2 regions of the Microbacterium sp. Soil_N32 genome follow, and region 2 is predicted to be linked to the other one. Evidence: predicted binding sites of a transcription regulator. Region 2 holds the regulator's gene; the other holds the start of a gene.
What was found. Region 2 encodes HspR, which represses chaperone genes until heat shock. Its sites were predicted from a motif close to AAGTTGAGTCNNNNNGACTCAACTT; they were not measured.
Positions count from the first base shown of each region.

Region 1: the regulator HspR is predicted to act here: its motif matches at 1,404-1,428, upstream of AC3A3J_RS01775 (ATP-dependent Clp protease ATP-binding subunit).

Region 1 covers NZ_JBDGME010000009.1:111,342-121,578, reverse strand. The annotation lists gene AC3A3J_RS01785 (NRDE family protein) at 1-78, opposite strand, end outside; gene coaBC (bifunctional phosphopantothenoylcysteine decarboxylase/phosphopantothenate--cysteine ligase CoaBC) at 152-1,366, shown strand; gene AC3A3J_RS01775 (ATP-dependent Clp protease ATP-binding subunit) at 1,470-3,632, shown strand; gene AC3A3J_RS01770 (nitroreductase family protein) at 3,732-4,319, opposite strand; gene AC3A3J_RS01765 (ABC transporter permease) at 4,466-5,572, opposite strand; gene AC3A3J_RS01760 (ABC transporter ATP-binding protein) at 5,569-6,465, opposite strand; gene AC3A3J_RS01755 (benzoate/H(+) symporter BenE family transporter) at 6,574-7,764, opposite strand; gene AC3A3J_RS01750 (response regulator) at 7,761-8,480, opposite strand; gene AC3A3J_RS01745 (sensor histidine kinase) at 8,477-9,742, opposite strand; gene AC3A3J_RS01740 (MFS transporter) at 9,807-10,237, shown strand, end outside.
Region 2 covers NZ_JBDGME010000014.1:25,987-36,223, forward strand. The annotation lists tRNA gene AC3A3J_RS03360 (tRNA-Gly) at 1-3, opposite strand, end outside; gene AC3A3J_RS03365 (hypothetical protein) at 117-482, opposite strand; gene dcd (dCTP deaminase) at 622-1,227, shown strand; gene AC3A3J_RS03375 (hypothetical protein) at 1,229-1,843, shown strand; gene AC3A3J_RS03380 (MFS transporter) at 2,054-3,469, opposite strand; gene AC3A3J_RS03385 (DUF3817 domain-containing protein) at 3,710-4,171, shown strand; gene AC3A3J_RS03390 (hypothetical protein) at 4,201-4,869, opposite strand; gene dnaK (molecular chaperone DnaK) at 5,122-6,981, shown strand; gene AC3A3J_RS03400 (nucleotide exchange factor GrpE) at 6,984-7,625, shown strand; gene AC3A3J_RS03405 (DnaJ C-terminal domain-containing protein) at 7,633-8,619, shown strand; gene AC3A3J_RS03410 (heat shock protein transcriptional repressor HspR) at 8,719-9,135, shown strand; gene AC3A3J_RS03415 (GntR family transcriptional regulator) at 9,204-9,866, shown strand.

The DNA.
Region 1 (10,237 bases), on a different contig from region 2:
GCGCTGCGGGTCTTCGTCGCGTACGGCCAGCAGCCGCGCCGCGCCTGCGCTCTCGACATCGATCACGACCGTGCACACCCTCCCGAGTCTAGGTGCGCCCCGCGTCGCCGGCACGGCCCGGGCGGGCGGATGCTGAGGCAGAATCGGAGGCGTGAACATCGTCGTGGGAGTCACCGGCGGGATCGCCGCGTACAAGGCGGTGCACCTCGTGCGCCTGCTCATCAAGGAGGGGCACGATGTCACGGTGGTGCCCACCGAGGGCGCGTTGCGCTTCGTCGGCCTGCCCACGTGGGAGGCGATCAGTCGTCAGCCGGTGACGACGAGCGTGCACGACGACGTCGCCCGGGTGCGTCACGTCGCCCTCGGGCAGAACGCCGACCTCGTGGTCGTCGCCCCGGCCACCGCGAACACCATCGCATCGATGGCGGCAGGCCTCGCGGGCGACCTGCTCGGCACGACGCTGCTCGCCACGGAGGCGCCGGTGCTCATCGCCCCCGCCATGCACGCCGAGATGTGGCGCCACGCGGCGACGCAGGCGAACATCGCGACTCTGCGCTCCCGTGGCGTGCACCTCGTGGGTCCCGCCGACGGCGAGCTCGCCGGTGGCGACGCGGGCCCGGGGCGCATGTCCGAGCCCGAGGAGATCCTCGCCGCGGCGCAGGCTCTTCTCGCGCCGGGCGACCTCAGCGGCCTGCGCGTCGCGATTTCGGCCGGTGGCACGCGAGAGCCGATCGACCCGGTGCGGTTCCTCGGCAACCGGTCGAGCGGACGGCAGGGGGCGGCGCTCGCGGCGGAGGCCGCAGCCCGCGGCGCGCTCGTGACGCTGGTCGCCGCGCACGTCGATGCCGCGGTGCTCGACGCGGCGGAGCATCCGTCGATCGAGATCGTGCACGTCGGCACGGCCGCCGAACTGGCCGCCGCGATGAAGGATGCTTCCGCCTCGGCCGACGTCGTCGTGATGGCTGCGGCGGTCGCCGACTACCGGCCGCGCGAGGCCGCCGACCACAAGCTCACCAAGGCCGAGGGCGGGCTCGGCCGCATCGAGCTCGTCGAGAACGAAGACGTGGTGGCCGCCCTCGCGACCGCGCGCTCGGAGGGGCGGGCCCCCGTCGGGCAGACCATCGTCGCGTTCGCCGCCGAGACCCTGCCGAAAGCCGAGGACCGCCGTGAGCGCGCGCGGGGAAAGCGCGAGCGCAAGGGTGTCGATCTGCTCGCGGTGAACCTGGCCGACGCCGAGCACGGGTTCGAGAAGCCTCACAACGCCGTCGAGGTGATCGGCGAGGGCGGAGCGGTCGTCGCCGAGGCGTCGGGAACGAAACGCCAGGTCGCGGGCGCGATCTGGAACGCGGTGCTCGGCATCCGCTGACCGTCGGCGTCGTTGTCGCCGACGCCACCTCCTGCTAAACTTGAGTCAAGCCAACTCAAGTTTGAGTGACCATCGACCAGAAGGAGTCTCCCAGGAGGGACAGATGAGCAACCCCCAGACCGGATCCCCCAACGAGCAGCAGACCGCGCTCGAGCAGTTCGGCATCAACCTCACCGACCGTGCACGCCAGGGCAAACTCGACCCCGTCATCGGGCGCGACAGCGAGATCCGTCGGGTGAGCCAGGTGCTCACCCGACGCACCAAGAACAACCCCGTGCTCATCGGCGAGCCTGGCGTCGGCAAGACGGCCGTCGTAGAAGGCCTCGCGCAGCGCATCGTCGCGGGCGACGTCGCCGAGTCGCTCAAAGACAAGGAGCTGGTGACCCTCGACATCTCGGCCCTTGTCGCCGGCGCCATGTACCGCGGGCAGTTCGAGGAGCGGCTGAAGAGCGTGCTCAAGGAGATCACCGAGTCCGACGGACGCATCATCACGTTCATCGACGAGCTGCACGTGCTCATGGGCGCGGGCGGCGGTGAGGGGTCGGTCGCGGCATCCAACATGCTCAAGCCGATGCTCGCCCGGGGTGAGCTGCGTCTCATCGGCGCCACGACGCTCAACGAGTATCGCGAGTTCATCGAGAAGGATGCCGCGCTCGAGCGCCGCTTCCAACAGGTGTACGTCGGCGAGCCCACGGTCGAAGACACCATCGCGATCCTGCGCGGGCTCAAGGAGCGGTACGAGGCCCATCACAAGGTCGCCATCGCCGACGGCGCGCTCGTCGCCGCCGCATCCCTGTCGAACCGCTACCTGCCGGCCCGGCAGCTGCCAGACAAGGCCATCGACCTGATCGACGAGGCCGCGTCGCGCCTGCGCATGGAGATCGACTCGGCCCCCGTCGAGATCGACGAGCTGCGCCGACACGTCGACCGTCTGAAGCTCGAAGAACTCGCGCTCAAGAAGGAGAAGGACCCGGCGTCGAAGGAGCGGCTGGCCGCGCTGCGCGACGACCTCGCCACCGAAGAGGCGAAGCTCGCCGAGCTGCAGGCCCGCTGGGAGCGCGAGCGGGCATCGCTCAACCGCGTCGGCGACCTCAAGACCCGCCTCGATGCGGCGCGCATCGACGCCGAGCGCGCGCAGCGCGAGGGCAACCTCGAGCGCGCCTCCCGGTTGCTGTACGCCGAGATCCCCGCCCTGGAGCGCGAGCTCATGGAGGCCGAGCGCTCGGAGGGCGCCGACGGCGACGAGGGCCGGATGGTCAACGAACAGGTCACCGATGAAGACATCGCCGGAGTCATCGCGGCGTGGACGGGCATCCCCGTCGGCCGACTGCTGCAGGGCGAGACCGAGAAGCTGCTGCACCTCGAGTCGGAGCTGGGCAAGCGCCTGATCGGACAGAAGGATGCGGTGAAGGCCGTGTCGGATGCCGTGCGCCGCTCGCGCGCGGGGATCAGCGACCCCGGTCGCCCCACCGGATCGTTCCTGTTCCTGGGGCCGACGGGTGTCGGCAAGACCGAGCTGGCGAAGGCGCTCGCGCAGTTCCTCTTCGACGACGAGCACGCCATGGTGCGCATCGACATGTCGGAGTACGGCGAGAAGCACTCGGTGTCGCGTCTCGTCGGCGCCCCTCCGGGGTACGTCGGCTACGAGCAGGGCGGCCAGCTCACCGAGGCCGTGCGCCGTCGCCCGTACAGCGTCATCCTGCTCGACGAGGTCGAGAAGGCGCATCCCGAGGTGTTCGACGTGCTGCTGCAGGTGCTCGACGACGGTCGGCTGACCGACGGCCAGGGGCGCACGGTCGACTTCTCGAACGTCATCCTCATCCTGACGTCGAACCTCGGTTCGCCCATCCTCATCGATCCCGTGCTGACGGTCGACGAGAAGCGCGAGCAGGTCATGGCGTTGGTGCGTCAGGCGTTCCGTCCGGAGTTCCTCAACCGACTCGACGACATCGTGATGTTCCAGGCGCTCAGCGAAGACGACCTCGCGCAGATCGTCGAGCTGTCGATCGACCAGCTGCACACGCGGCTGCGCGACCGCCGGCTCACGCTCGCCGTGACCCCGGATGCCCGGTCGTGGCTGGCTGAGCGCGGCTACGACCCGGTGTTCGGTGCGCGGCCCCTGCGCCGCCTCATCCAGACCGAGGTGCAGAACAAGCTGGCGACGGCGCTGCTCTCGGGCGGCGTGCGCGACGGCGACACGGTGCGCGTCGACGTCGCGGCCGACGGCACGGGTCTCGCCCTGACGTCGTCCGCCCCGGAAGTCTGACCCCTTCTACGACAACGCTCCCGTCGCATTCTCTGTCGTCTCCGCCTCAGCGGGGCGACAGAAAATGCGACGGGAGCGTCGTGTGAGAACGGGAGCGGGTCAGGCGCTGAGGATGACCGACTCCGAGACGGGGCGGCGCACGCGCGGGGCGGTCTCGCGCTGCTGCAGCACCTCGGGCAGCGCCTCGACGTCGCCGAACTCGCCGACGGCGAAGACGGTCACGGCCGCGAAGCGGGGGTCGAGGTCGGCGAACTCGCGCACGACCTCGGGGTCGAAGCCGCTCATCTGGTGCACGAGCAGGCCCTCGTGGTGCGCCTGCACCGAGAAGTGCGCGACGGCCTGGCCGAGGTCGTAGAGGGCGTGGGTGATCGGGGTGCCGTCTTCGGTGGCGGTCTCGGCGACGGCGACGACGAGCACGGCCGCGTTCACGGCCCAGGTCTGGTTGAAGCCGACGAGGGAGTCGACGATCTGCGCGTGCAGCGCGGTGCCGCGGCGGCCGACGATGAAGCGCCAGGGCTGGGAGTTGTTGGCCGACGGCGTCCAGCGCGCAGCCTCGAGCGAAGCGGCGAGCTTGGCCTCGTCGATGGGGGTGGTGGCGTCGAACGCACGCGGGCTCCAGCGGGCGGCGAGCACGTCGAGCACCGGATGCTCGGTCGGGGCGGTGCGGTCGAGGGTGGGAGTGCTCATGGTCGTGCCTTTCAGACGGATGCCGATCGGACCTCGTCGTCCGCCTACGCGTGTGCGAACGCATGTGTCCGCATGGATATTCCGCGCCGGCATGACGGAACCCCCGGTGCAGGCATCCGCCACCGGGGGTTCCGTCGCCTGCGGGGTCAGCCGCGCAGCGCCTCGCGCAGCTTCACCCGGCTGCCCATGCGCAGCAGCGAGTTCTCGTAGATCTTCGCCCCCACGAGGATCGCCGCGACGCAGCTCAGCAGCAGGATCACGAGCGACACGAGCGGCTCCCACCACTGCGCCTCGCCGACGAACAGCCGCATCGGCATCCCGACCGGCGCCGAGAACGGCACGTACGACATGATCGTCAGCACCAGCGGGTTGTCGTTGAAGACGATGACGAGGATGTACGGCGCCATGATCAGCATCGTGATGGGCGTCGTCGTCGCCCCGATGTCCTCCTGACGCGACACCATCGACGCCGCGGCGGCGAACAGCGACGCCAGCAGCACGAACCCGAAGAGGAAGAACACGGCGAACCAGATGATCGGCGAGCCGAGCATGGTGAGCACGTCGTTCTGTCCCGTCGCGATGAGTCCGACCGTGGCGACCGCCGCCAGCAGCAGGATCTGCGCCATCGCGAGGATCGTGTTGCCGATGACCTTGCCGGCGAGCAGCACGCGGGCGGGCATCGCCGAGAGCAGCAGCTCGACCACCCTGGTCTGCTTCTCCTCGACCACGCTCTGCGCGATCGTGCCGCCGAACGTCGACGCCGCCATGAGGAACACCAGGCCGAACGCGAGGGCGATGAAGTACCGCAGCAGCGGATGCGTGCCGGCGGGCTCGAGGATCTGCACTTCGGGGGTCTGCGAGAGAGCCGTCACCAACGAGCTCGGCGCATCGGTCAGTGCGACGACGGTGAATCCCGTCGGGCCGGTGCTCGACACGACGGCGGCATCGACCTTCTCCTCCCGCACGAGCGCCTCGGCGGCGGCGTCGTCGGGGGCCTCTGTCACCTCGACGCCCGGCAGTGCCGACACCGCGGCCGACGTCTCGGACGTCACGGCGACGGGAGTCTTGTCGTCGGCCGCGCTCTTGCTCGCGAAACCGCCGATGACGATGCCCGCGAGGGCGACGACCATCAGGATGACCGTCGAGATCAGGAATGCCTTGCTGCGCAGCTTCGAGCCGATCTCGCGCTCGGCGACGAGCCAGATGCCGTTCGAACTGCGGAGGGGGGAACCCCCGGGGGTCTGCGCGGTCACTGGATGACCTCCTTGAAGATCTGGGCGAGAGAGGGATGCTTGGGGGCGAAGCTGGCGACATCGCCGCGGTCGACGGCGGTGCGCAGCACGCGCTGCGCGGTCTCGGCGTCGTCGGCGTCGAACAGGGCGTAGCCGCCTTCGAAGTCGACCACCGTGACGCCCGGTTCGGTGCGCAGCCAGCCGGCGTCGCCGGCCGAGACGAGCTCGTAGCGGTTGCCGGCGTGCTCTGCGCGCAGCCCGTCGCGCGACCCGGCCGCGCGGATCGTTCCGCCGGCGAGGATGACGAGGTCGTCGCACAGCCGCTCGACGACATCGAGCTGGTGCGACGAGAACAGGATCGCCGCGCCGCGCGCGGCCGTGGCCTGCAGCGTCGAGGCGACCACGTCGACCGCGAGCGGGTCGAGTCCCGAGAACGGCTCGTCGAGGATCATGACCTTCGGGTCGTGCACGAGCGCCGCGGCGATCTGCGCGCGCTGCTGGTTGCCGAGCGACAGCGATTCGATGGTGTCGCCGAGGCGCTCGCCGAGTCCCAGCTCGGTGAGGATGTCGGTCGCGCGGTCGACGGCATCCGCCTTGCCGATGCCGTGTAGGCGGGCGAGATAGACGATCTGCTCGAGCACCTTCATCTTCGGGTAGAGGCCGCGCTCCTCCGGCATGTAGCCGAACGTGCGGCGGTCGGCGCCGGTGACGGGCGCGTCGTCGAGGGTGACGGTGCCCGAGTCGGACGAGAGGAGTCCGAGCACGATGCGCATGGTCGTGGTCTTGCCGGCGCCGTTGCCGCCGACGAAGCCCGTGAGGCGGCCCGGTGCGACGTCGAAGGTGACGTCGTCGAGCACGCGCCGCGAGCCGTAGCTCTTCGTGATGCCGTGGAGGTGGAGCGTTCCTGTGGTCATGCCTCCACGCTAGGGAGCAGGGCGGGGCGCAGGCATCCCCCGTACGGGGGATTGCGACCGGATGCCCTCACTGGGCCGGGCCTCATCGGGGTCCGCCCCGCGGGGGACCTACCGCCGCGCGCGCAGCACGACGCGGACGGCGAGACCGGCGACGAGGGCCCAGAAGGCCGCACTCACGCCGAGCACCTGGATGCCGGAGGCCGCGGCGAGGAACGTGACCACGGCCGGTAGGCGTTCGCCGGCATCGTCGACGGCCTGCTGCACGGCCGCGCCGAATGCCGCGAACAGCGCCAGGCCGGCGACGGTCGGGATGACGGCCGCCGGAGCGAGCACGACCAGAGCGGCGAACGCGGCCGAGGCGGCGCCCAGCACGAGATACGAGGCCCCGGTCGAGACCCCGGCGATCCACCGCCGTTCCGGGTCGGGGTCGGCGTCGGGCGAGGCGGCGAGAGCAGCGCTGATGGCGGCGAGGTTGATGGCGTGCCCGCCCGCCGGGGCGCCGAGCGCGGTGCCGAGACCGGTGACGAGCATCGATGGACGCCACGGCACCTCGTAGCCGAAGCTGCGCATGATCGCGACGCCGGGAACGTTCTGCGACGCCATCGTCACGATGAACAGGGGCAGGGCCAGGCCGACGAGCGCGCCGAGGGTGAAAGTCGGTGCGGTCAGCTCGATGCGCGGCAGCAGGATGCTCGGATCGATCGGCGCGCCCGCCTGCACGAGCGCGATCGCGACGACGATCGCCGCGGCGACGAACGCGAGCGGTACCGCCCAGCGCGGTGCGACGCGCGCGGCGATGAGCCAGGTCACGACGACCGGCACGACGCCCCAGGGGTTCTCGACGATCCCGGTCACGGGCGCGAGGCACAGGGGCAGCAGCACGCCGGCGAGCATCGCCTGCGCGATCGAGCGCGGGATGCGCGCGATTAGCGCTCCGAGCGCAGGCCAGAGGGCCGTGAGCAGGATCAGCGCCGCTGTCACGAGGAATGCTCCGACGGCCGCCGACCACCCGCCCTCGATCGCGCCCGATGCCGCGCCGGTCGACGCGAGCAGAGCGGCTCCGGGCGTCGACCACGCCACGGTGATCGGCATGCGGTACCGCCAGGCGAGCACGATGCACGCGAGCCCCATCGTGATGCTCGCCGCGAGGAGGCCGCTCGCGGCCTGAGCAGCCGAGGCCCCGACCGCCGACAGTCCGGTGAGCACGACGGCGAACGAGCTCGTGAAGCCGACGAGCGCCGTCACGACGCCGGCGACGACGGGACGGGAGACGCCCGCTCGGGCACCGGTTGACGTCATGCGAGACCGTGCCGGTGCGCGAGCACCACGGCCTGCACCCGGTCGCGCGCACCGAGCTTCTGCAGGATGCGCGACACGTGCGTCTTCACGGTCGCCTCGCCGATGTACAGCTCCGCCGCGATCTCGGCGTTGCTGCGGGCATCGGCGAGCAGCGCGAGCACCTCGGCCTCGCGCTCGGTGAACGGCTCGACGAACGTCGGGAGGCCGGGGGCTGTGTCTGCGTCCGGGTCCGCATCCGGGGTAGGGGCGGGGGCGACGGGTGCGGTGCGTGCAACATCGCCGGTTCCTGCGAAACGCGCCAGGACGCGCCGCGTCACCTCGGGCGCGAGCATCCCGTCGCCGACGGCCAGTGCGCGCACCGCGGCGATGAGGTCGTCGGCGCCCGCGTTCTTCAGCAGGAATCCGCTCGCCCCGGCATCGAGCGCCTGGTAGAGGTAGTCGTCGCGGTCGAAGGTCGTGACGATGGCGATCGACGCGGTGAGATCAGGATCGGCGACCAGGCGGCGCGTGGCCTCGATGCCGTCCATGTCGGGCATCTGCACGTCCATCGTGATCACGTCCGGCCGCAGCGCCGCCGCCTGCGTCATCGCCTCGCGCCCGGTCGACGCCTCGCCGACGACCGCGATGTCGGGCTGCGTCTCGAGGATCGTGCGGAACCCGGCACGCAGCATGGCGTGGTCGTCGACCAGGAGAACGCGTATAGGGGCGTCGGTCATGCGGTGGTCCTCTGCGGGGTGGGGGTCGCGGTCAACGGTACCCGGGCGCGCACGCGCACCCCGCCCTGCGGGCGCGGTGCCACCTCGATCGTTCCGCCGGAGGCGACGGCGCGCTCGCGCATGCCGAGCTGACCGAGACCGGGGCGCAGCGCGCTCACCGGGCGCCCGGAGTTCACGATCTCGACCTCGACGCCGTCGTCGTCGTAGCGCACCCGCACGTCGGCCGTCGCGCCGGGGCCCGCGTGCCGCCGGGCGTTGGTGAGCGACTCCTGCACGATGCGGTAGAGGTTGACCGCGACGAGGGGCGGCACCGGCGCCGCCTCGCCGATCACCTGGTACGTCGTCGGGAGCCCGGCCTCCACCGACGACTCGACGAGCGCGCCGACATCGTCGAGGCCGACGGTCGAGCCCGCGTCGGTCGTCTCGCCGCCGGGGGTGCGCAGCGTCTCGAGCAGCTGTCGCAGCTCGCCGATCGCATCCCGGGCCGATCCTTCGATCCCGGTGAGGATGTCTTTCGCGCGGGTCGTGTCGTGGTCGATCACCAGTCGCGCCGCCCCGGCCTGCACACCCATGACCGAGACGTGGTGGGCCACGACGTCGTGCAGCTCGCGCGCGATGCGCACGCGATCGAGGGCCACGGCCTGCGCCGCGGTGACCTCGCGCTCGCGTTCCAGGTCGTGCGTGCGCTCCTCGAGCGCTGCACGCTGCTGCGCCGCCTGCCAGGACCGGTCGCCGAAGTAGTACGCCCCGCCGAAGTAGAGCATGTTGAGGAGGATCTGGATGAGCATGAAGGCCACGTACGGCGACATCGCACCGGCGACCACCTCGGCCTCGTCGGCCTGGCCGATCGCATCGCGATACGAGGTGACGATCAGCCAGGCGAACATGCCCACGATGATGCCGACGCGCACGAGGAGCGCGGCGCGGCGGTTGCTCATCCAGGCGCCGACCGAGTACAGGCCGATGAACATGGCGATGTTGCCCACATAGATCTCGGGCACGCGGATCGTGACCGCGACGAAGTACGCCACCGAGACGACGATCGCGACGGCGGCGGGCCATCGGCGGCGTACCGCGAGGGGAGCGGTGACGACGACCGCGTAGACCAGCGCCGTCCACAGCTCGGCCTGCTCGTCGCCGTAGATCTGCGAGATCGACGAGAGGGCGGCGCTGAGCACCGCGCCGACGAACAGCACGGCGGCCAGTAGCAGGTCGTTGCGGTGGTCGCGCGCGGTCGGGGTGCGCGTGAACTCGGCGGGCATGATTCCACCGTAGGGGCGGAGGCACGGTGCGGCATCCCCCGCACGGCGGATGCCACAATCGAGCGTGACCACCGCGCCGCGCCCTCGCCTCGCCCCGCTGTACCTCGCGGGCTTCACCACCGCCTTCGGTGCGCACGGCATCGCCGCGGCGCTCGGCGCCGAGACCGAGGACATCGGGTGGACGCTGCTCGCGTTCGGCCTGACCCTCGCGCTGTACGACCTCGCCGAGGTGCTGCTGAAGCCCCTGTTCGGCGCGCTCAGCGACCGCGTGGGCGTGCGCCCCGTCGTCGTCGGCGGGCTGGTCGCCTTCGCCGCCTTCTCGGTCGTCGGGGCGATGGCCCCCGGCATGGTCGGGCTCGTCGTCGCCCGCTTCGGGCAGGGGGCCGCCGCATCCGCCTTCTCTCCCGCCTCGTCGGCGGCGGTCGCCCGGCTGACCGACGAGAGCACGCGCGGGCGGTACTTCGGCCGGTACGGCTCGTGGAAGAGCCTCGGTTA
Region 2 (10,237 bases):
CCCGAACCGGCATCCGTGGGAACCGGTGGGATCAGCCTACCCGACGGGTGACGATCGGTGGGAAACGCGGGGCCACAGGGGTGCGTGGCCGTGTTCCCCACCGATCGCCGAACACATCAGGACGTCACGATACGGATGCCCTTGTCCCAGGCCTTCGACACGGTGATCTTCACCGTGCCCTTGTAGCCGAAGAGCGAGCACGTCTTCCATCCGCCGTTGACGGTGAGGGAGCCGGAGCAGATCGTGCTGCCGCTCGTCGTCTTCACGGTGTAGCGGGAGCTGTACTTGTTGCCCCACGAGTCGTACGCCCGGAAGCTCACCGTTCCCGATGCGCTCGTGCTCATCGTGCAGCGGTAGCCGTCCCACCCGCAGGTCTGGGTGGCGGCGCTCGCCGCCTGCGGCGCGGCCACCGTTCCGCCCGCGATCACGAGTGCGGCCACGGCGATCGCGGCCCAGCGGTTCTTCTTCGTCTTCATCGACATGTTTCTTCTCCGGTCATCGTTGATGGATGGCGCACCCGGGGGAGTGCGTCATGAGTGCAGACGAGCGAGCGCTCGGATCCGGTCGTCGGATACGGGCATACTTCTGCGGTCCCGTAGCGCGGCTGACTAGGCTGGGGCCGTGCTTCTCAGCGACCGCGACATCACCGCCGAACTCGCCTCGGGCCGTATCGGCCTCGCTCCCCACGACCCGGCGATGGTGCAGCCGTCGAGCGTCGACGTGCGACTCGACCGCTACTTCCGGCTCTTCGACAACCACAAGTACCCGTTCATCGACCCGTCGGTCGATCAGCCGGAGCTCACCCGGCTCATCGAGGTCGACCCCGACGAGCCGTTCATCCTGCACCCCGGCGAGTTCGCGCTCGGCGCCACGTTCGAGCAGGTCTCGCTCGCCGACGACATCGCGGCCCGCCTCGAGGGCAAGTCGTCGCTCGGACGCCTGGGCCTCATCACGCACTCGACCGCGGGCTTCATCGATCCCGGCTTCACCGGGCACGTCACGCTCGAGCTCGCGAACGTCGCCACGCTGCCGATCAAGCTGTGGCCGGGTATGAAGATCGGCCAGCTCTGCTTCTTCCGCCTCACCTCGCCGGCCGAGAACCCCTACGGCTCGGGCCCGTACGGCAACCGCTACCAGGGGCAGCGCGGGCCCACCGCCTCGCGTTCGTTCCAGAACTTCCACCGCACGGACGTCGGAGTCACCGACGTCGGATCACTCGGAGGCTGACATGACCAGCGACAGCATCCATCCGTCCGACCGCGACCCACGGGAGGGCGAGACGGATGCGGTCGCCCCGGTGCCGCCCGTCGACCCCGTAGCGGCGCCTGCGGATGCTCAGACGGATGCCGTCGTGCCGCCCCCGCCCGTCTTCGACGACGACCGGGCCGCCGCCGTCGTGCCGCCCCCGCCCGCGTTCGACGGACCGATGACGGGATCGGTGCCGCCGGTCGCCGCCGCGAGCGACGACGAGGTCGTGCCCCCGCCGCCCGCGTTCGGAGGATCGACCGGCGACGACGTCGTGCCTCCCCCGCCCGCGTTCGACGGCCCCGTCACAGGGGCGCACGGCTCGGGCGCTCTGCGTTCGTCGCGTCGGCCGGTGGCGGAGCGCCTGCCGGTGCCGCCGCCCACGACCGACCCGGAGCCGGCGCCACCGCAGGACCCGGCGTTCTCGGCCCCCGAGGCGCCCGCGTCGAGCGGCTACGGCGGCATCACCGCCGCCATCTTCATCTTCCTGTTGCTGCTGCTCGTCGGAGCGGTCGTGCTCGTCGCCTACCTCGCCACGAACGCGCCGCTGCCCCTCCCCGGCTTCGCCGCCGCCGTGTCGCCGCTCCTCCTCACCTGATCCGTCTCTCCCCCTCCACCTCACCCGACCGCCGCCGCACACCTTCGGAGTTGCGGCGCCCCACCCGTCCCCGGCGCACGATTTCGGAGTTGCGGCGTGACACCCCGGCCGAAGCATCCGATCGCCGGGGTGTCGCCGCACCACTCCGAAGTTATGCGGGGCGGGGGGAGGCGGGGGCGGGGGAGGCCGGGAGAGGGTGGGCGGGCCGGCTCAGGCGGTGCGGGCCGGGGCCTTCACCGGCAGCAGAAGCAGGAAGCCGATGAGCAGCACGACGACGATGCCCAGGATGCCGAAGGCGGTCTGCGAGGTCAGTGCGATGAGCACGGTCCAGGCGATCGACGCCATCCAACTCGCCGCGCGCCCGGTCGTGGCGTAGAGGCCGAAGATCTCGCCCTCGCGGCCGGCCGGCGTGACGCGGGCGAGGAATGACCGCGCGGCCGCCTGAGCCGGGCCGACGAAGGCGCACAGCAGCAGTCCGCCGATCCAGAACACCGTCGCCCCGCCGTCGCGCAGCACGAAGACGGCGAGCCCGGCGATGATCATGGCCCCGATCGACCCGAGGATGATGCGCTTCGGGCCGAGCCGGTCGTCGAGGCGCCCCGCCGCGATCGTCGACACGCCCGCGATGAGGTTGGCGGCGATGCCGAACACGATGATCTGCTGGGTGCCGAAGCCGAACACCGAGGTGCCGATGATCGCCCCGAAGGCGAACACCCCGCCCAGTCCATCGCGGAACACGGCGCTCGAGAGCAGGTACCAGAACGTCGGTCGGGTCTCGGGGTCGCGATAGAGGGCGGCCACGTCCTTCACGAGCAGCACGTAGGAGCGGAAGAACCCGACCTTCCGCTCCGGACGGCCGAGCGACGGCTCGGGCACGTACAGGAAGATCGGGATGCTGAACACGATCGCCCAGACGGCGCATCCCACGGCGATCAGGCGGTAGACCAGGCCGTCGTCGGTCGGCATCCCGAACCAGTCGACGGCATTCAGAGCGACGACGATGGCGAGCGCGATGATGCCGCCCAGATATCCGAAGCCCCACCCGAGGCCCGAGATGCGGCCGACGTTCTTCGGGGTCGCGATGCCGATGAGCATCGCGTTCGAGTTGACCGCCGCGATCTCCTGGAACACGGTCGCCGCCGAGATCAGCGCCACACCCAGCCAGAACAGGCTCGGCGTCGGCTCGACGAACCACAGGCCGAGCATGCACATCACCAGGGCGCCGGTGCCGATCCCGAGCCACAGCTTCTGGCGACCGGCGGCGTCGGCGCGCTGACCGAGCACGGGGGCCAGCAGCAGGATGCCGAACGCCGCGATCGTCGACCCCAGTCCCAGGCCCGAGGTGAGATCGGCGTCGGCGGCGATGCGACGGGGGTCGGAGGGGTCGAGGGCTGCGATGTCTGCGGGCAGGAATCCCTCGCCCACGAGGTACAGGGCGGTGAAGACGAAGGTGAGGATGACGGTGTTGAAGGGCTGCGTCGCCCAGTCCCACAGGGCCCACGAGAAGACCTGCTTCTTCGGGGCCGGTGTCTCTCCGCGCAGGTCGAGGCCGACGACGGCGACTGCGCCGCTCGTGGCCGTCGCGACGGGCTCGGGGGCGCCGGGGTGGGGATCGGGTGCGCTCATGACTCGCAGTCTGGCCGCCGGCGGTGAACGGGCGGTGACGGCGCGCCGTGCGCGCGGGCGCGGACGACGCCCCCCGCGCGCGGAAACCCAGACCGATTCGCTCGCGGGCGGCGTGTCGGGGCGGGACACGCCGCGCGGTCGGCGATCGGTCTGTGTTTTCGAGGCGCTTCCGGGCGTTGGTGGGCCGGTGGCTCATAGGAAGCGCGGATACGCTCGACGTACCCCGACCGGAGGAGTCCCGTGTTCCGTGCGCCCGCCCGCCTGTACCGAGTTCTCGCGATCGCGGAGGCGATCACCTGGACCCTTCTGATCGGGGCCATCATCGCCCGTGCCCTGGGTGCCCCGGGCGTCGTGGTCACGATCGGCGGCGGCATCCACGGGTTCGTGTTCCTGGCCTATGGGGCGACCGCCCTGCTCGTCGCGATCAACCAGCGCTGGCACGTGGGGGTCGCGGTGCTCGCGGTCGCGAGCGCCGTGGTGCCCTACGCCACGGTGCCCACGGAGATCTGGCTCCACCGCACCGGTCGCCTCGACGGCGCCTGGCGGCTCGACGCCACCGATGACCCGCGCGACCACCGGTGGTTCGACCGTCTCGTGCGGTGGTTCCTCAACCGGCCGTGGGTGCTCGCCGCTCTGCTGGTCGTCGCGATCGTCGGGCTGTACGTGGTGCTGCTGCTGGCGGGCCCTCCCGGCGGCAAGTGACGCGTCGCCTCAGGGCGTGACGCGTCGCCTCAGGGCGTGACGATGATCGCGTTGAGGTCGTTCACCTCGGCGAGCACGTCGGCCGGGTCGCCGGCCGCGCAGTCGGCGATTGCGTAGAGCCCGACGCTGAGGGCCGAGAAACCGCGCGCGGACATGATCCAGGTGCGCCCCTCGCCCTCGCCGACGACCTGCCGCGTCTCGACGTCGTCGTTGCCGGAGGTCTGGTAGCTGAACGAGCCCGTCGTGGCGTTCGGGGTGATGTCCGCGGGGCTGCCGCCGAGGAACGTCGCCATCAGGGCATCCGACGTGGCGGCGTCGTCGCCGGGTACGACGATATCGGCGCCGAGACGCCCCTGCCAGAAGTGGACCGTGCACGAGTCGTCGACCTTCGCGTAGCTCCAGTTGCCCTGCCCGTCGTCGGGGGAGGCGATCTTCCACGCATCGTCGGAGAGGAGTCCGTCGCCCCATTCGATGTAGGCCGTGGAGGGGATGTCCGCTCCCTCGGCGAAGGTCAGAGTGGTCGGCAGCTCACCGGAGTCGGTGTCGGGCGCCTCGCTGGGGGAGGGCGTCGCGGACGGTTCACCGGCGCCCGGAGCCTCGGCCGGAATCTGCGCGTAGACGCATCCGCTGAGCGGAAGCAGGGCGAACGCGGCGACCGCGGTAACGGCGGCGAGGCGGGAGAGGCGGATGCTCGACATGCCCGTCAGCCTAGCCAGCCCGTGGCCCGGCTCCCAGGGGTAGCCCTGCCCGTGGTCGATGTGCATCGGGTGCGGGCGTGCTCGACACCGACTCGGGTCGCCGCGTCCCGCCGCGATGTAAAGTTGAGCCAACTCATATCAAGTTCATTTGACAGTGCTCGGGGCCGGCGATACACTTGAGCCATCGCGACTCAGGTTTTCCTGATCGCCGCAGACTTCCGAACCGAAACAACGTCAGCAAAGGAGAACAACATGGCACGTGCTGTGGGAATCGACCTCGGTACGACGAACTCCGTCGTCAGCGTCCTCGAGGGCGGCGAGCCGAAGGTCATCGCCAACGCCGAGGGCTTCCGCACCACCCCGTCGGTGGTCGCCTTCACGAAGGACGGCGAGGTGCTCGTCGGCGAGACCGCCAAGCGCCAGGCCGTCACCAACGTCGACCGCACCATCGCGTCGGTCAAGCGCCACGTCGGCACCGACTGGACGTTCGACGTCGACGGCAAGAAGTGGACGCCGCAGGAGATCTCCGCGCGCATCCTCATGAAGCTCAAGCGCGACGCCGAGTCGTACCTGGGCGACACCGTCACCGACGCGGTCATCACCGTTCCCGCCTACTTCAACGACGCCGAGCGTCAGGCCACGAAGGAGGCCGGCGAGATCGCGGGCCTCAACGTGCTCCGCATCATCAACGAGCCCACCGCGGCCGCTCTCGCCTACGGCCTCGACAAGGGCAAGGAAGACGAGCTCATCCTCGTCTTCGACCTCGGTGGCGGAACCTTCGACGTCTCCCTCCTGGAGGTGGGCAAGGACGACGACTTCTCCACGATCCAGGTGCGCGCCACCGCCGGTGACAACCGCCTCGGTGGAGACGACTGGGACCAGCGCGTCGTCGACTACCTGATCTCGCAGTTCAAGTCGACCACCGGCGTCGACGTCTCGAGCGACAAGATCGCGCTGCAGCGCCTCAAGGAGGCCGCGGAGCAGGCGAAGAAGGAGCTGTCGTCCTCGACCAGCACCTCGATCAACCTCCCGTACCTCTCGCTCACCGACTCGGGCCCCGTGTCGCTCAGCGAGACGCTCACCCGTGCGAAGTTCGAGGACCTCACGAAGGATCTCCTCGACCGCACCAAGAAGCCCTTCGAGGACGTCATCCGCGAGGCCGGCATCAAGGTCGCCGACATCGCGCACATCGTGCTCGTGGGTGGATCGACCCGTATGCCCGCCGTCGCCGAGCTCGTCAAGCGCGAGACCGGCAAGGAAGCGAACAAGGGCGTCAACCCGGACGAGGTCGTCGCCGTCGGCGCCGCCCTGCAGGCCGGTGTCCTCAAGGGTGAGCGCAAGGACGTGCTGCTCATCGACGTCACCCCCCTCAGCCTCGGTATCGAGACCAAGGGCGGCATGATGACCAAGCTCATCGAGCGCAACACGGCCATCCCGACCAAGCGCAGCGAGACCTTCACCACGGCCGACGACAACCAGCCGTCCGTCGCGATCCAGGTCTTCCAGGGCGAGCGCGACTTCACCCGCGACAACAAGCCGCTCGGCACGTTCGAGCTCACCGGCATCGCACCGGCGCCCCGCGGCATCCCGCAGATCGAGGTCACGTTCGACATCGACGCGAACGGCATCGTGCACGTGTCCGCCAAGGACAAGGGCACGGGCAAGGAGCAGTCGATGACCATCACCGGCGGTTCGTCGCTGTCGAAGGACGACATCGACCGCATGGTGCGCGAGGCCGAGGAGCACGCCGCGGAAGACAAGAAGCGCCGTGAGGCCGCCGAGGTCCGCAACCAGGCCGAGACGCTCGCGTACTCGATCGACAAGCTCATCAAGGACAACGACGAGAAGCTGCCCGCCGACGTTAAGGAATCGGTGCAGGCCGACGTCGACGCGCTCAAGACGGCGCTCGCCGGCGACGACGACGAGGCCGTGAAGACCGCGTTCGACAAGCTGAACGAGTCGCAGACCAAGCTGGGTGAGGCGATCTACGCGCAGTCGCAGGCGGATGCCGCGGCCGGCGCCCCCGAGGGCGACGCACCCCAGGGCGAGGCGTCGTCCGAGGAGGACGTCATCGACGCCGAGGTCGTCGACGACGAGGACGAGAAGAAGTAACCATGGCTGACAAGGACTTCGAAGAGAACAACGGAGTCGCAGGCGAGGGGTCGGATGCTCAGGCATCCGGCCCCGCGCCGCACAACCCCGACTCCCGTGAGGCGGCAGCGGCCGAGGGCTCGGACGAGACCCCGATCGACGACGCCCCCGACGACCTCACGGTCGACGACATCCTCGGCACGGCGCAGACCGGCGAGGCCGCGGCGGAGGACGCCGTGCTCGCCGACCTCGAGTCGACACTGCTGAGCGACCTCAAGCGCCTGCAGGCCGAGTACGCCAACTACCGTCGGCGCACCGAGGAGCAGCGGCAGGTCGAGATCGAGCGGGCCAAGGGCGAGGCCGTGAAGGGCCTCATCCCGGTGCTCGACGACCTCGACCGCGCCGGCCAGCACGGAGATCTCGTCGACGGCACGCCGTTCGCCGTGATCGCCGAGAAGGTGCGTGCGGTGGTGGAGCGCCTCGGCGTCGTCTCGTACGGCGAGAAGGGCGAGGAGTTCGACCCGCAGCGCCACGAGGCGATCTTCCAGCAGCCGACCCCCGGCGTCGACAAGGCCACGATCCTCGAGGTCGTCGAGGTGGGGTACCGTCTCGGTGACGTCGAGCTGCGTCCTGCGAAGGTCGTCGTCGCCGTTCCCGCAGAGTAGGTGATGGATGGCTAGCCAGGATTGGTTCGACAAGGACTTCTACAAGACCCTCGGGGTCTCGAAGGACGTCAGCGAGGCCGACCTCAAGAAGGCGTATCGCAAGCTGGCGCGGAAGTACCACCCCGACTCGAACGCCGGTGATGCCACGGCCGAGGCGCGGTTCAAGGAGATCAGCGAGGCGTACTCGGTGCTCTCCGACGCCGAGCAGCGCAAGGAGTACGACGAGATCCGCGCCATGGGTTCGGGCGCCCGCTTCACGGCGGGCGGCTCGGGCGCCGGCGGGTTCGAAGACGTCTTCAGCCGCTTCGGGCAGGGAGGCCGCGGGCAGTCCGCGGACTTCGAGGACATCTTCGCGATGTTCAACCAGGGCGGCGGGGGCGGCGGCTTCGGCGGCGGGCGCTTCGGTCAGCCGAGCGGCGGGTTCCGCGGCTTCGGCGGACCGCAGCGCGGTGCCGACGTGACCGCGCGTACCACCCTCGACTTCGCCACGGCGGTGCAGGGCGAGACGATCACGCTGCAGGGCGACGACGGCAAGCCGTTCAAGGTGAAGATCCCGGCCGGGGTCGCCGACGGGCAGAAGATCCGTCTGCGCGGCCGGGGGCGCCCGTCGCCCGACGGCGGCGAGAGCGGCGACATCGTGGTGCAGATCACGGTGCGACCGCATCCGGTCTTCACGCGCGACGGGCTGAACCTGCGCCTCGTGGTGCCGGTCACCTTCACCGAGGCGACGCTCGGGGCGACCATCGAGGTGCCGACGCTGAGCGGCGACGTGGTGAAGCTGCGCGTCGCGCCGGGTACCCCCTCCGGGCGGGTGCTGCGGGTCAAGGGCCGCGGCGTCACGACCTCGAAGGGCACCGGCGATCTGCTCGCCGAGCTCCAGGTCGCGGTGCCGACCCATCTCGACGAGGCGGCGCGCGAGGCGCTCGAGCGGTTCCAGGAGCTGGAGCCGACCGAGAACCCCCGCGCCGAGCTCATGGCGAAGGCTCGGCGATGACGAGCATCCGTCGCGCGTCCGCCGGGGCGGGCTGTTCCTCCGGGAACCGGCTCGCCCCGGCGCACGCGCTCGTCGTCGCCTCAGCGGAAGGAGAACGCGATGGATGCTGACACCCCGGTCTTCGCGATCGCCGTCGCCGCCGAATTGGCCGGCATGCACCCGCAGACCCTGCGCCAGTACGACCGCATCGGGCTCGTCGTGCCTGGTCGCACGCGGGGCGGCTCGCGTCGCTACTCGCACCGCAACATCGAGCAGCTGCGCGAGGTCGCCCAGCTCTCCTCCGAGGGGATGAGCCTCCCCGCCATCGCGAAGCTCCTCGACCTCGAAGACGAGAATCGGATGCTCCGCCGCCGGGTCGCCGATCTCGAAGGGGCGCTGCGCGCCGAGCGCGAGAACCGCCCGGGCGTGCGCGTGTTCGCCGCGGGATCGTCCGGCGTGGTTCCGGTGCCGCAGGGTCGGCGCATCCGCCGTTCCACCGAGCTCGTACTGTGGAACCCGCGCGAGCACCGCGGCTGAGCATCTGCATCGCCCTCCCGCCGACAGCCCCCCGTGTGTATTCTGTTGACTGTTAACAGGAGGTCGGCGTGCCACAGATCGTCAAACGAGCGGAGTCGCTCGGAACCCAGGTCGCCCGCGTGCTGCGCCAGCGCATCGTGCGCGGCGACCTCGCCCCGGGCACACGCCTGACCGAAGAGGCGCTGGCTGAGGAGTTCGAGGTGAGCCGCGGTCCGATCCGCGATGCGCTGACCCAGCTGTCGTTCGAGAACCTCGTCGAGATCCAACGCCCGCGCGGCGTGTACATCGTCGGCCTCACGCAGGACGACGTCGACCAGCTGTACAGCCTGCGGGGAGCGCTCGAACAGCTCGCGCTCTCGCGGGCGATGCGCGTCGACGACGACGAGCGGTGGGCGGCGATGCAGGCGGCGGTCGAGCGCATGGCCGAAGCAGCCGATGCGGGAGATCACGCCGCCTTCGTCACGGCGGACCTCGACTTCCACTCGCAGATCTACGCGCTCGCCGACCACCCGCGCCTCGAAGGCGCGTGGAGCCAGTACCTGCCGACGTTCGCCGCGCTGCTCGAGGTCACGATCAATCACGACGAAGATCTGCACGAGTCGTCGGGCGATCACGTCACGCTCATGCAGGTCATGCGCTCGGGTGCTCCCGACGAGGCCGCCGCGGTGCTCGCCGCCCACCTCGACGGCGCCCGCGACCGGATGCTGAGCGAGATCTCCGCCCGCGCCTAGCCCCGGCATCCCTTCCGGTCGCAACGTGTTCCGCTCCGGTCGCAAAGGATCCCGCCTGAACGCGTCGCAGGCGGGATGTTTCACGACGGGAGCGACGAAGAGAGGGGCCGACCGGGTCAGGGCTCGCGGTGGAAGGGGTAGTGGCGTAGCGCGCGAGCGCGTCGGGTTGAGGGGCTTCTGTCCGCTCGCGTTGCCGGCCTCGTCCCGAGCTGTGGTCAGCACACAATGAGCGCGACCCGGGCGCCCGCTCCGACTCGCCCGCTCGCCAGACGCGGCGGGCGGTTGGAGCATGCGCCTGCATGCATCCCTTTCTCTTCCTGCACAGATTGGGTAGCCTCCCGTGCTGTCAGTGCCCGAGGGGGGCGTTTTCG